Regions from separate parts of the Chryseobacterium sp. II3a genome, predicted to be linked through region 1. Evidence: riboswitches for the same ligand, from Rfam matches in the RefSeq annotation. Region 1 holds a riboswitch; each other region holds the start of a gene.

Region 1 (3,195 bases):
TAAAAGATCCGCTGTGCCTTGGTGTATAAGGAATTTGTTCCCCATAATAGGTTTCTTTAAATCCTTTAGTAATGGTTTTATCTTTAGCACTCTGGTAGGTATAAGCCAATAATGGTCTAAGTTTCACCTTTCCAAGCATTAATTCCGTTTGAACATTTACGTCTGCTCCAATAATTTCAACCTTTCCAAGATTGAGCATCATCCAGCGGAACATATTGGTTGTTGGGATGGCCACAATCTTATCTGTCACTTTGTTATAATACCCATCTACTTTTATATAAAGTCCTTTGAATAAAGATGTATCGTATTTTTTCTGATACGTAAAACCTACATCATACTGGTGGGTAAATTCCGGTTTAAGAAAAGTATTACCAACACTGGTATAATACAGGTCATTAAAGGTGGGTAGTCTAAAGATATTTTTATAGAAAGCTCTTAGGGTAAGTTCAGGTATTGAAGCGGGCTGATAGCTCATGAAGAAAGCAGGTGTCCATTCTCTTCTGTCATCAGGTTTGAAATTCATTTTTACCTTTTCTGAAGTAAATGTCCCTAATAGGCTTCCTAAGAATTTAAATCTGTTCCACTGATAGGTAGTAGCCAATGCAACCAGGGTTGTATAACGGGTAGGATAAGAGAAATTATACAAATCAGCATCAAGGGTATTGTATTGAAAATCTCCGTTCAAACTGACATCCCAATTAGGAGTAATTGAATATAGATTGGAAGAGGAAACATAGACCTCGCGTTGAATATAAGTATTCTTCGCTGGCATCCCAGACTGAGACCTTACCGTATCATTAAAATAAGTATAGTCGTAAGCAAACTTTGCCTTTAGTTGAGTTTCAAATTTAGGAAAAAGCTTTTTCCTGAAATTTGCCTGTACAAAATAATTCTCATCAAGCATTCTTGCCCCTCTTGCTTTAAAACGGTTCTTCACGATAGGTGCCGGAATACCACGGTTTGAAATATACCCATAACCACGGATATTCCAGCTTCCGTTATTCAAAGTTCCATTCACAGAAGTTTCAAAACGTTTTGCTTTAATATCGGAATCATATCTTTTGGAAATGGTATCAGAAGCAGTGGTTCCATTGGGATATTTTCTTCCATAACGAAATTTATAAAGACCATCACTCTGGAGAAATTCTGCACTGAAGCTCGTTGCTATCCGTTTTGATATCTTCTGTTCTAAACGGAAAGAAGGGTTGAATAAATCAATGGAAGCACTTTTGGCTCTTATGGTAAGATTGGTTTTCCTATTTCCTGTGAATACTGGTGTTTTAGGCTGTAAATAGATTGATCCTGATGATCCGAAGTCTTTGGCAGGTTGGAAGATCTCACTTTTCTGACCATTGTACAAAGAAATTTCTTCCAGATCATCCAAAGAATATCTTCCCAGGTCCACCTGTCCGTTTTGGGCATTTCCCAATTGAATTCCGTCATAGAAAACGCCTACATGCTGGCTTCCCATACTCCGGATATTGACGGTCTTCAAACCACCCATGCCTCCATAATCTTTAATCTGAACACCGGAAAAATATCGTAATGCGTCGGCAACAGAATGGCTGCTTAGCCTTTCAAGCTCTTCACCTTGTAAAGTCTGGGCCGGAAGGATTTCTTTAAAGTTTTTTTTGTAAATATTGACAGTCTTTATTGTTTCTCCTTTAATACTATCTTTTTTCCTGGTTTGGGAAAGTAGAATTTGAGAGGTTAACACGAATACCGTGAAAACAATTGTATGGAATTGAAATGTATTTAGTTTTACTCCCATTAGCTCATTCATGGATCATGATGACGCAAATGGATATAAGAAAGCAACGACAAAGCACAGCTGCCACTGCACAGAATCATTGTTGTCCTAAGCTTTATTCCACGAAAGCGTCAAACGTTTATTATTTCTGGCAGGTCTTCTGACTTACTCCATTTTTGAAATCCTTCCCATTTCTAAAAACAGTGGATGTATTTTTCAAAAACTTTGGTGCGGAGCTTACAGCAGCGGGTCTGTTCCGGATTTTCACCGGATTCCCTTTTAAGAGCTTATTATGGCTCACCAAATTCCGGCAAAGATATAAAATTATCACCAGATATGATGTCATGCAGAATAAAATGATTATCAATCCATAAACGTGAAAAATCCCGTTAAGTTGTAACGGGATTTAAGCAATGAGTTTTTTCTGTTTTTACCAATGATTATTTTTCTACAAATTCACGATCGCTCAGTGTTTTCATAAACAGGATAAGATTCGTCTTTTCTTGTTCTGTAAGTGGAATTCTGTTTCCATTATTTTTAAAAACAGGGTCAAGGTTATCTGCAGATAAAACTCCTTTATCAAAATAATCAAGAACTGCTCTTAGTGTTGGGAATTGTCCATAGCTTCCATAAGGTGCGGTATATTCTACATTCCGTAAAGAAGGAACCCGAAAACTCATATAGTCTTCCGGAATACCGGTAACCCTTCCTCTTCCGGCTTCATTGGTATCCGGGTTTACAGGAAATCCAATATTTCTGAAACTTTGATCGGTAAACAATTCTGTACTATGACAGCTTGCGCATTTCTGTTGAAAAGTCTGATATCCCAGCGCCTCGTTTTCCGTGAAAGCTTCTCCTTTTTTTCTTTTTACCTTATCATATTTGCTATTGGCAGAAATCAGAGTGTACTCATATTGAGCAATACTTTTATAAATCCTTTCAGCAGTAATCGTTTCGTCTCCAAATGCTTTTCGGAACAGATCTTTATACATCATATCATCCCTTATTTTCCCTATCACCTCCAGAATAGAAGAACCCATTTCTTCATGAGTGATAATAGGAACCAGGGGTTGATTTTCCAATTGAAGGATATTACCATCCCAATTATAAAACTTCATAAACAGCATGTTCTGAATAGCTGGGACATTTCGTAATCCTACTCTATTCTGAATTCCTATTCCCTGTGCATTATTATCGGCAAAGGCATTTCCCTGAATATGACAACTGGAACAGGAAATACTATTATCTGTACTTAGCCTTTTCTCATTAAATAATTTTTTCCCCAACTCTATCCCATATTTTGTAGGTCTATTAGAGTTCACCGAATTGTTTAGTTCCGGAAATCCAGACGGAATATTGAGTGAAACCTGTGGATTATCGTCAGAAATAGGCTCATAACGATCATTATTACATGATATTAACAGAATAAGAATCACTAAAATATT
Region 2 (3,195 bases), on a different contig from region 1:
ATACGAATTTTGCTTTCTCTTATCAATAATAGAAAGGTCTTTTACCATAAAATTTGGAGAATTTTATCATTTCTTAACTAAAGTGATGAATACAGGTCAATAACACCCTCATTTTTTCTCATTTTACCCTTAGATTTTCCCCAATAAACCCAGGTTTTAACAAGATTTTAATATTAACCATAAAAAACTTCGTTTATCTTAAAAATATTAACTCTAATATTTAAAATTTGAAATATGTTTTTTAAAATTTAGTAAATCAAACAGATACAAAGTGAAAATGATTTTCATATTATTATACATTTATATTAACGAAATATTAAATAATAAAATTGTTTAATTATTTTTTTGAAAACAATATGAGTTTATTATTATTTATCATATATTTGTGATGTATTAATCATATAAAATTTTAATCATGAAAAATTTCAAAAAACTAGACAGAAACGAACTAAAATCTATTTCAGGAGAAGGATTACTTGATCCAATCGGAAACTTATTAGGAGGTCTAGGTGGCGTTGTTGGTGGCGTTGTCGGAGGAGTAGGTACTATCGTTGGTGGTGTTATCGGCGGTGTAGGTTCTACAGTAGGTGGTGTTATCGGCGGTGTAGGTACCGTTGTAGGAAACGCTTTATGCCAAACACAGTGTGTAGTTAATGGTGTAATCCACATCAAATTATTAGAGTGTGGTTCTACTTGCTAATCAGCAGCTCCATTAAAAGTTAAAAAAGTATGCCGCTCTTTTCAGAGCGGCTTTTTTATGATGTGATACTAAGCACCTACAACCTAACGGATTTTTGAAACCTGTTAGGTTTAGTTCAATACCATCATTTTCAATAAAAACATTTCTATAAAGTCAATCCGTGATTATTCTTTACTTCAGCCATCACAAAGGTACTATGTGTACTTCCTATAGAATCTACAGATCCAAGTTTATTGAATACAAAATCCTGATAATGCTTCATATCCCGAACCTGAACTTTCAATAAAAAATCAAAATCCCCAGAAATATTATAGCATTCAGCCACTTCTGGAATTTCCAGGATTTCTTTTACAAAATCATAGCCCACAGAACGGTCATGAATCTTTAATTTAATCTGGCAGAATACCGTAAACCCACGATTAAGTTTTTCAGCATCCAAAATTGCCGCATATCTCTTCACAAAACCTTCCTGTTCCAGCCTTTTTACTCTTTCAAAAACAGGAGAAGGAGACAGATTGATTTCCTTAGCAAGTTCTTTAACGGTTAGTTTTGCATTGTTCTGAAGCAGTTTAAGCAGTTTTACATCCTTATCATCAAGTTGTTCCACAGAATATTATTCTTTTATAATTTATAATCTTCCAAATTTACAGAATTATATTCTGTAAAATAATATGTGAAAAGCTTAATTTATCAAATACCATACACTTTGTTGATTATTTATTCTGTATGATTAATTTTACACAAAATTAAAATCTTTTACAAAGCTATTTTTGTTAAAAGATCAGTTCTTTACAATCTTCATCAAACAGCAAAGGTTTTACTTAAGGTAGATTAATAGGGAATCGTGTGAGAATCACGAGCTGTCGCGCAACTGTAAGTAACACACCAAAGGTTTCTGTCCTTGAATATCCACTGCAAAAAGCGGGAAGGATGACGGAAACTGTTACAAGTCAGGAGACCTGCCTTTACTGAATGGACGATGCTTTCGCGGTCTGAAGCTTTTGAGTCATACAGATGATATATTGCAGTACATTTTTATCTCCGGATGAAACTGTACCATCTGCTTATATCATTGATTTCAAAAAATTCTATTCCAAATCAGCATTCTGAAGCTTTAAAAGAGCATTTAAAATAAGTTTAATTTAAAATTTGTAAAAATGCAAACTCACATTCTGGGCTATCCGCGTATTGGTAGCAAAAGAGAACTTAAAAAAGCCTGCGAACAGTATTGGTCAGGTAAAATCGTTTTGGAAGAACTTCTTACCGTAGGCAGAACTATCTGCAGCCAAAACTGGAGCCTTCAGAAAGAAGCAGGAATAGATCTTATTCCGTGTAATGATTTTTCTTATTATGATCAGGTATTGGATATGAGCCTTGTAGTAGGCGTTATTCCTACACGCTATCATGAAGTTGCTCTTAAAAAGAACAATTCTGAACTGGACCTTTATTTTGCCATGGCAAGAGGTTATCAGAAAGACGGATTGGATATCACCGCTATGGAAATGACCAAATGGTTTGACACCAATTACCATTATATTGTTCCTGAATTTTATAAAAACCAGCAATTCAAACTTACTTCAGATAAGATATTCAATGAATTTTCCGGTGCAAAACAGGCGGGAATCAATGCAAAGCCTGTGATTATCGGCTTGGTTTCCTATTTATTGTTAGGAAAGGAAAAAGAAGAAGGATTTGATAAACTGGATCTTGCCCATCATCTTCTTCCTGTTTATATGGAGATCTTATCAAAGCTACAAAGCCAGGATGCTGAATGGATTCAGTTTGATGAACCTTTCCTAGCTTTAGACATTACTGAAAAAGCAAAAGAAGTATATACTTTTGTCTATGCTGAACTTAGAAGATTGTTTCCAAAGCTTAAGTTTATTGTAACCACCTATTTTGAAGGTTTAAAAAATAATGCGTCTTTTGCCGCTTCACTTCCTGTGAATGTTCTGCATATTGACCTGGTAAGAAACCCTGAACAGCTTGAAGATGTTCTTCATTCTATTCCTGAAAATCTGAGTCTATCACTTGGAGTGGTAGATGGAAGAAACATTTGGAAAAATGACTATGAAAAATCTTTGTCATTGATTACAAAAGCAGTCGAGAAGCTTGGTTCAGAAAGAGTTTTCATTGCTCCATCATGTTCTTTACTGCATTCACCATGCGATTTAGATTTTGAAACCAATCTTGATCCTGAAATAAAAAACTGGCTGGCTTTTGCCAAACAAAAAGTAAAAGAAGTGGTTACCCTTAAGGAATTAGCTTCAGGAACAACAGATCAACAGATGATCCAGGATTTTGCAGACAATAAAAAGGTTATTTCCGCTAGAAAAACATCTCCACTTATTCATAATGAGGAAGTAAAACTAAGAGCAGTGTCTGTCACAGAACAGGATTCGCAAAGAAAAAATCCATTCAGTATCCGTAAACAAGAGCAGCAAAAAGCATTACAGCTTCCATTATTTCCAACCACTACGATCGGATCATTCCCA
Region 3 (3,195 bases), on a different contig from region 1:
TCTAAAGATATTCAAATCTACATCAACTCTCCTGGTGGAAGTGTATATGCGGGATTAGGTATTTATGACACAATGCAGATCATTAAACCGGATGTAGCTACTATCTGTACAGGTATGGCTGCTTCAATGGGAGCTGTATTATTGGTTGCAGGAGAAAAAGGAAAACGTTCTGCGCTTAAACATTCAAGAGTAATGATTCACCAGCCTTCAGGAGGTGCTCAGGGAGTTGCTTCTGATATGGAGATCAACTTAAGAGAAATGTTAAAATTAAAGCAGGAGCTTTATGATATTATCGCTCACCACTCAGGACAAACTTATGAGTGGGTAGAGAAATCTTCTGACAGAGATTACTGGATGACTTCTGAAGAAGCTAAGAGCTATGGAATGGTAGACGAAGTTCTTCAAAGAGCAGAGAAAAAATAATTGATATTACATCATAATGAAAAACGCATCCGAATTGGATGCGTTTTTTGTTTTAGCCAAAGCTGAACGAATTTCTATAACGAAGAAAATAATAATTGAAGACGTAATATTCCCCTCCTCTGGAGGGGTGTCAAATCGTAGATTTGACAGGGTGGTTAAACAATTCCCTCTCTACTTCTTCACAACCTTATGCAGGGAAGAACCATTTTTCGTCTTAATCTCTACCCAATATATGCCAGTATTTAGAGATCTAATATTAATCTTCGTTGACTGGGAAGTCATTACTTTCTGTCCTAAAGAAGAATAGATCGTAACCTCTCTGATATTTTCAGAAGTTTCAATCTGAATGAAATCACTTGTTGGATTAGGGTAAATGTTGAATGATGCTTTCTTATATACAGAGGCAACAGACAATGTTGCATTACTTGCTTCAGTAGGAGTGAAAGGTCTTCTCTCTCCAAAGCTTAATCCCAGCCATGTATTGTTGTTCAGTTGAATCTGGCTAAGATCATCTTTTTTCTGCCAGCTTGAAAGATCTTTTCCGGAATATAATTTCCAATTTTCTGCTCCGGAGTTGGTTCCTGTGAAAGTATTTAATGACAGGCTGGAAACCTGATTATTGCTTGAAGTAAAATTGAAATAAGGGGCCTGAGTTTGAATAAGCTGTAGTGCCTGTTCCGCTGTTAAGATACCATTATATTGAATTCCAAAAGCAAAAGAATTGGCATTACCATTAGAACTATGAGTCCCAAAATCTACTACAACAAGACTTCTGTTATTTCCGGTTCCAATCCAGTTGGTAATTTGGGATGAAGTATACCATTGAGAACTGTAAGCAGGAACTGGTGTTGATGGTGGTGTGTCGATGAAATCAAGACCATAAGTAATACCAAACCACAGCCCGTCTGTTAAAGTCGTATACCCTACGCCATTATTTTGATTGGACATATTTCCGGCATTTGATCCGGTCCAGGTAATCCAGTAATCATCTGTACTTGGAGTATGGTGATTGTATTTGAAACTGTACAGAAATCCTGAAGGAATGTCAGCCTCTATTTTAGGTTCTGCAGCCACAATCGCATTGATCATGTCTTCGGCTGTTAAATTATTATCATCAAAACGATAGCCCCATGCATAAGATTTAGGAGTATTATTATCATTGAAATCGGCAATGAAATAAGCCTTTTTAGAACCGGTTCCCACCCAAAACTTAATATCGTTTTCTGTGAATTGAGCAAAGAAAAACTGCGTACAAAGCAGTAAGAAAAAAAGATAGATTTTTCTCATAATATAATTAAATTAAAGTTTTATTCCCGAAACTTATTTATCTACAGGATGGTTCATCATCCTGAAACTAAACGCGTATTTAAGGCAGGTCTCCTGGCTCGCATCCTACAGCTAACCTTCCCGGATCTTAGCCCAGTGGTATTATTAATAGCTATAGGTAAAACAGCTTACAGTTGCGGGTACAGCTCAAGATTTGAATAATATTCTCACTTGATTCCCTATTGTGAACAGTGTTCAACCTTAAAAACAGCGCAAATATATCATATAAATTTTTGATGTCTATTTTGTGAATTATATATCAGTTTTCAATTTTTCCTGATATTGAACTATATTTTTAAGGATGGATTTTACTAATTGATAATAAATTGGATTTTTTATTTTGAATTTTATGAGTTAAATTCATGTTTTTGTTGTTTATGTTGAATTCATCTTAGAATTCTATTGTTAAAATACAATTATCATTGTATTCAAGATCAGTTTACAATCAATTTATACTTTCGCGCCATAAAAGTTACTATGAAAAGAATACTATTATCTGCTTTGATGATGACTGCCTTGTGGTCATGCAAAGATGATGACAACAATATCAATAATTCGGATATTAATTATTCTAAACTTCCGCAGGAGTTTCCATTTTCAAAACTGGCAACAATAAACGGAGTAGATGTCATTAATGGTGGATTCGGATCCGGAGCGGCAGCTCATCCCACAAGAAAAGGTGAGTTTTATGTTATTACAGACCGTGGCCCGAATACAGATTATCAGAACGGGAAAAAGTTTTTAACACCTGATTTTACTCCTACCATTATGCATTTTAAAATTAATGCAGAAGGAAAAGTAGAAGTGATTAAATATATTAAGCTTAAAAATCCATCCGGACAGTCTATTACCGGACTTCCAAACCCTATAGGAATGGGAAGTACAGGTGAAGTGGCTTATGATGCTGCAGGAAATGTTCTGGGTACGGATAAATATGGTTTAGACAGTGAAAGTATTGTGGCTGCACCAGACGGTACATTTTGGGTTTCTGATGAATATGGCCCTCATATTGTTCATTACAGTGCTGATGGAGTAGAACTGGAAAGAATAAGTCCGATTGGGGTAAATACAGGAAATAGAAAATTACCAGCAGTGCTGGCTAAAAGACGAGCGAACAGAGGAATGGAAGGTCTTTGTATGACTCCTGACGGAAAAACATTGGTGGGAACAATGCAATCGATGATGTTGGTTCCATCAAAAGCTTTGGCAACAAATACCACTTTAACGAGAATTGTAACTTTCGATACCATTACAGGGCAAACGAAACAATATGTTTATAAACAGGATGGAGGAGCTTCTGATTCGGTGTGTGATATTACAGCATTAGGGAATAATGAATTTCTTGTCATTGAAAGAGATAGTAATTTCGGAACACAGGGTGGAATTAAAAAGGTGTACAGAATCAATCTAAGCGATGCTACAGATGTAACCGGAACAGACCTTGCT
Region 4 (3,195 bases), on a different contig from region 1:
TTGAGAATGTTCACATTGGCTTCGGAAATGTTTCCCTTGAAAATAAAGTATTACTCTATTTTGAAGCTGACTTTGAGAGCGTTGAAATGCATTTTTCATTAAAAGGAAAAAGCGCTGCCCTTTCAGAAAATTTCAACAATAAAGTGTGTTTTGAAAGCTATCAGCACAATATCATTTATGCCCATCAGATGTCTGGCCAGATGGAATTCGACGGACATGAAATGCAGATCCTGGAAGTCAATTTAGCGCCCGCTTTTTTTAAAAAATTTCTTCCTGAAGACTCTGACCTGTTCAATACTTTCAGAAATGCTATTGAAAAACAACACTCATGTCTTATCAATCCGGACCATTGCAGGATCAACCTGGAAATGTATCAGGTACTAAACGACATCATCCATTGCGACAGAAAAGGGATTTTTAAAAGGATTTATCTTGAAGCTAAGGTTGCTGAACTCCTTCTGTTACAACTGGAACAGCTTTTTAAAAACGAATCTTTCCCCTCATCTCTTCCTAAAAAAGATGAAGATAAAATATATGCTGTGAGAGATTTTATTGTCAATAATCTCAGCACAACCTGTTCATTAATTGATCTTGCCCATCAGGTAGGTACGAATGAATTTACATTGAAAAAGGGCTTTAAAGAGCTATTTGGAACTACTGTTTTCAATTTCTGGAACGACATGAAAATGGAAGAAGCGAAAAAAATGTTGCTTGAAGGACACTTGAACATCAATGAAATTTCCGATATTATCGGATATAAAAACCCAAGGCATTTTTCTTCAGCATTTAAGAGAAAATACAATTTAATTCCAAGTAAACTTAAAAACACTAATAGAATAAGCCATTAAATTTATGGATAATCCCAACCCATATCTACTAATTCTCACCTCATCAAAATTTAAAATTTTCACCCTAGATCATATAGGCTGAATTGCTCTATTTTTAAATAACGAAAATTACTATAAAAACACACCCTTTATTTTATTTCATTTAACATTTAGGTACATTTGTTAATGATTTGGTAATAACAAAACACTGTAAAAAGATTGATTTTTATCATATCGCCAAAAAATAAACACCTACAAACAAAACATTATCAACTCATTACTGAAAATTAATTATTGTTTGCATAAAATATTTTGCCGTTCTCATAAAATGTCTATATTTACCACCAAGGAGTTCTTAACACCTTCTTTATCAACCGAAATTGGTAACACTTAGCTGTGTATTAAAAGGGAATCGTGTGCAAATCACGAACTGTCGCGCAACTGTAAGTAACAACAAAAAGGTTTTTATCAAATTCATATCCACTGTATGCTGCGGTATATGGGAAGGATGATAAAAACTGTTACAAGTCAGGAGACCTGCCTATTTCGAATTGACGATGCTTTCGCGGTTTGGAGCTTATAGTCAGGTATGATACGGTATGGATAATGATATGATAACATAGTTTATCAACTTGTATTATTTTTTGAGATAGAGAGTAGCAGAACAGCAGGTTCTTCTATGGATCTACAGCTCACCCGTGTCCCCTTTCCATAATTTTTCTTTCTCACAAAAAACATCGTGAAGTTTACAAGAGCTTTTTATAGGGTTTAATCTATGTAAAAAGTTTAAAAATGTACCAAGCCAATCACAATTATGTATCCATGAGCAACAGATTTATGACCGTAGAAGTCTCGTTCTGTGAAGTTTCGAAAAATCCTCTGCTTTCATGCTCATCAACAACTTATCTGATTTCTTCTGATCATTTTCTTTTTATCTCCCAACAGCAGCTTAGCAGCCCTTCTTTCTTATCACACAAACTTCAACTAAACCATAAATATTACAATGACTAAAAATGAAAACTGGAAGTCTCCTGGTGCACAATTCCGAGAGGCCATGCAAAAAGAAAGTCCTCTTCAGATTGTCGGGGCCATCAATGCCAACCATGCATTATTGGCTAAACAAGCCGGCTTTAATGCTATTTATCTTTCAGGAGGCGGGGTTGCTGCCGGATCTTTAGGAGTTCCGGATTTAGGAATCACTACACTGGAGGATGTGCTGATTGATATTCAAAGAATCACCAACGTTTGTGATCTACCTTTATTGGTAGATGTGGACACAGGATTTGGTCCGTCAGCATTCAACGTCGCAAGAACAGTAAAATCATTGATCAAAGCAGGTGCAGCAGCACTGCATATTGAAGATCAGGTAGGGGCAAAACGCTGCGGACACCGCCCGGGAAAAGAAATCGTAAGCAAAGGGGAAATGGTAGACCGATTAAAGGCTGCAGCTGATGCTCGTACTGACGAAAACTTCGTAATCGGAGCCAGAACGGATGCCTTTGCCAATGAAGGATTGGAAAAGACCTTAGAAAGAGCTGCCGCTTACAAAGAAGCTGGTGCTGATTTCATCTTCGCAGAAGCAGTTCATGACCTAAGCTTTTATCAAAAATTTGTAGATGCTACAGGAATTCCTGTGCTAGCCAATATCACCGAGTTTGGAATGATTGATTTGTATACTATTGATGAGCTAAAAGCCGCAGGTGTAGGATTGATCCTCTACCCTCTTTCAGCATTCCGTGCTGCGAATAAAGCAGCTTTGAATGTCTATGAACATATTCGTAAAGATGGAACTCAGGCCCATGTATTAGACACCATGCAGACCAGAGAAGAACTCTACCAAAGCATTGGATATCATGATTATGAACAAAAATTAGATAACCTTTTTAAACAAAATATTAGTAATGTCAACGAATAGCGAACCAACATTTAAGCCAAAGAAAAGCGTAGCTCTTTCAGGAGTAGCAGCAGGGAATACAGCCCTTTGCAGTGTAGGAAAAAGTGGAAATGATCTCCACTACAGAGGATATGACATCCTGGATCTGGCTGAAAAAGCAGAATTTGAAGAAGTAGCTTATCTTTTAATCTACGGTCAGCTGCCTACCGGAGCTCAGTTGAAGAACTATAAAGCTAAATTAAAGTCTTTAAGAGGATTGCCGCATTCTGTAAGAAATATTTTAAAAAGTATTCCGGCCGCGGCTCATCCTATGGACGTGATGAGGTCTATGGTATCCGCTATTGGCAGTATTCAGCCTGAAAAAGATGATCACAATGTAGCCGGAGCAAGGGATATTGCAGATAAATTATTAGCTTCATTCAGTTCCGGACTTTTGTACTGGTACCACTATACCCACAATGGTAAAGAAATCAA

What was found. Region 1 has a riboswitch for cobalamin ahead of AC3HD6_RS05560 (TonB-dependent receptor plug domain-containing protein). Riboswitches for the same ligand answer to the same signal wherever they lie in the genome.
Region 2: another riboswitch for cobalamin. It lies ahead of metE (5-methyltetrahydropteroyltriglutamate--homocysteine S-methyltransferase); the one in region 1 lies ahead of AC3HD6_RS05560 (TonB-dependent receptor plug domain-containing protein).
Region 3: another riboswitch for cobalamin. It lies ahead of AC3HD6_RS16210 (T9SS type A sorting domain-containing protein); the one in region 1 lies ahead of AC3HD6_RS05560 (TonB-dependent receptor plug domain-containing protein).
Region 4: another riboswitch for cobalamin. It lies ahead of prpB (methylisocitrate lyase); the one in region 1 lies ahead of AC3HD6_RS05560 (TonB-dependent receptor plug domain-containing protein).

What each region holds. Positions count from the first base shown of each region.
Region 1 covers NZ_JBYPZJ010000002.1:155,119-158,313, forward strand. The annotation lists gene AC3HD6_RS05560 (TonB-dependent receptor plug domain-containing protein) at 1-1,783, opposite strand, end outside; cobalamin riboswitch at 1,884-2,070, opposite strand; gene AC3HD6_RS05565 (cytochrome-c peroxidase) at 2,191-3,195, opposite strand, start outside.
Region 2 covers NZ_JBYPZJ010000003.1:335,494-338,688, reverse strand. The annotation lists gene AC3HD6_RS10090 (bacteriocin-like protein) at 416-700, shown strand; gene AC3HD6_RS10085 (Lrp/AsnC family transcriptional regulator) at 846-1,307, opposite strand; cobalamin riboswitch at 1,496-1,681, shown strand; gene metE (5-methyltetrahydropteroyltriglutamate--homocysteine S-methyltransferase) at 1,858-3,195, shown strand, end outside.
Region 3 covers NZ_JBYPZJ010000006.1:276,087-279,281, forward strand. The annotation lists gene clpP (ATP-dependent Clp endopeptidase proteolytic subunit ClpP) at 1-423, shown strand, start outside; gene AC3HD6_RS16210 (T9SS type A sorting domain-containing protein) at 595-1,710, opposite strand; cobalamin riboswitch at 1,777-1,968, opposite strand; gene AC3HD6_RS16215 (esterase-like activity of phytase family protein) at 2,227-3,195, shown strand, end outside.
Region 4 covers NZ_JBYPZJ010000001.1:779,359-782,553, reverse strand. The annotation lists gene AC3HD6_RS03480 (helix-turn-helix domain-containing protein) at 1-848, shown strand, start outside; cobalamin riboswitch at 1,192-1,386, shown strand; gene prpB (methylisocitrate lyase) at 1,831-2,742, shown strand; gene prpC (bifunctional 2-methylcitrate synthase/citrate synthase) at 2,729-3,195, shown strand, end outside.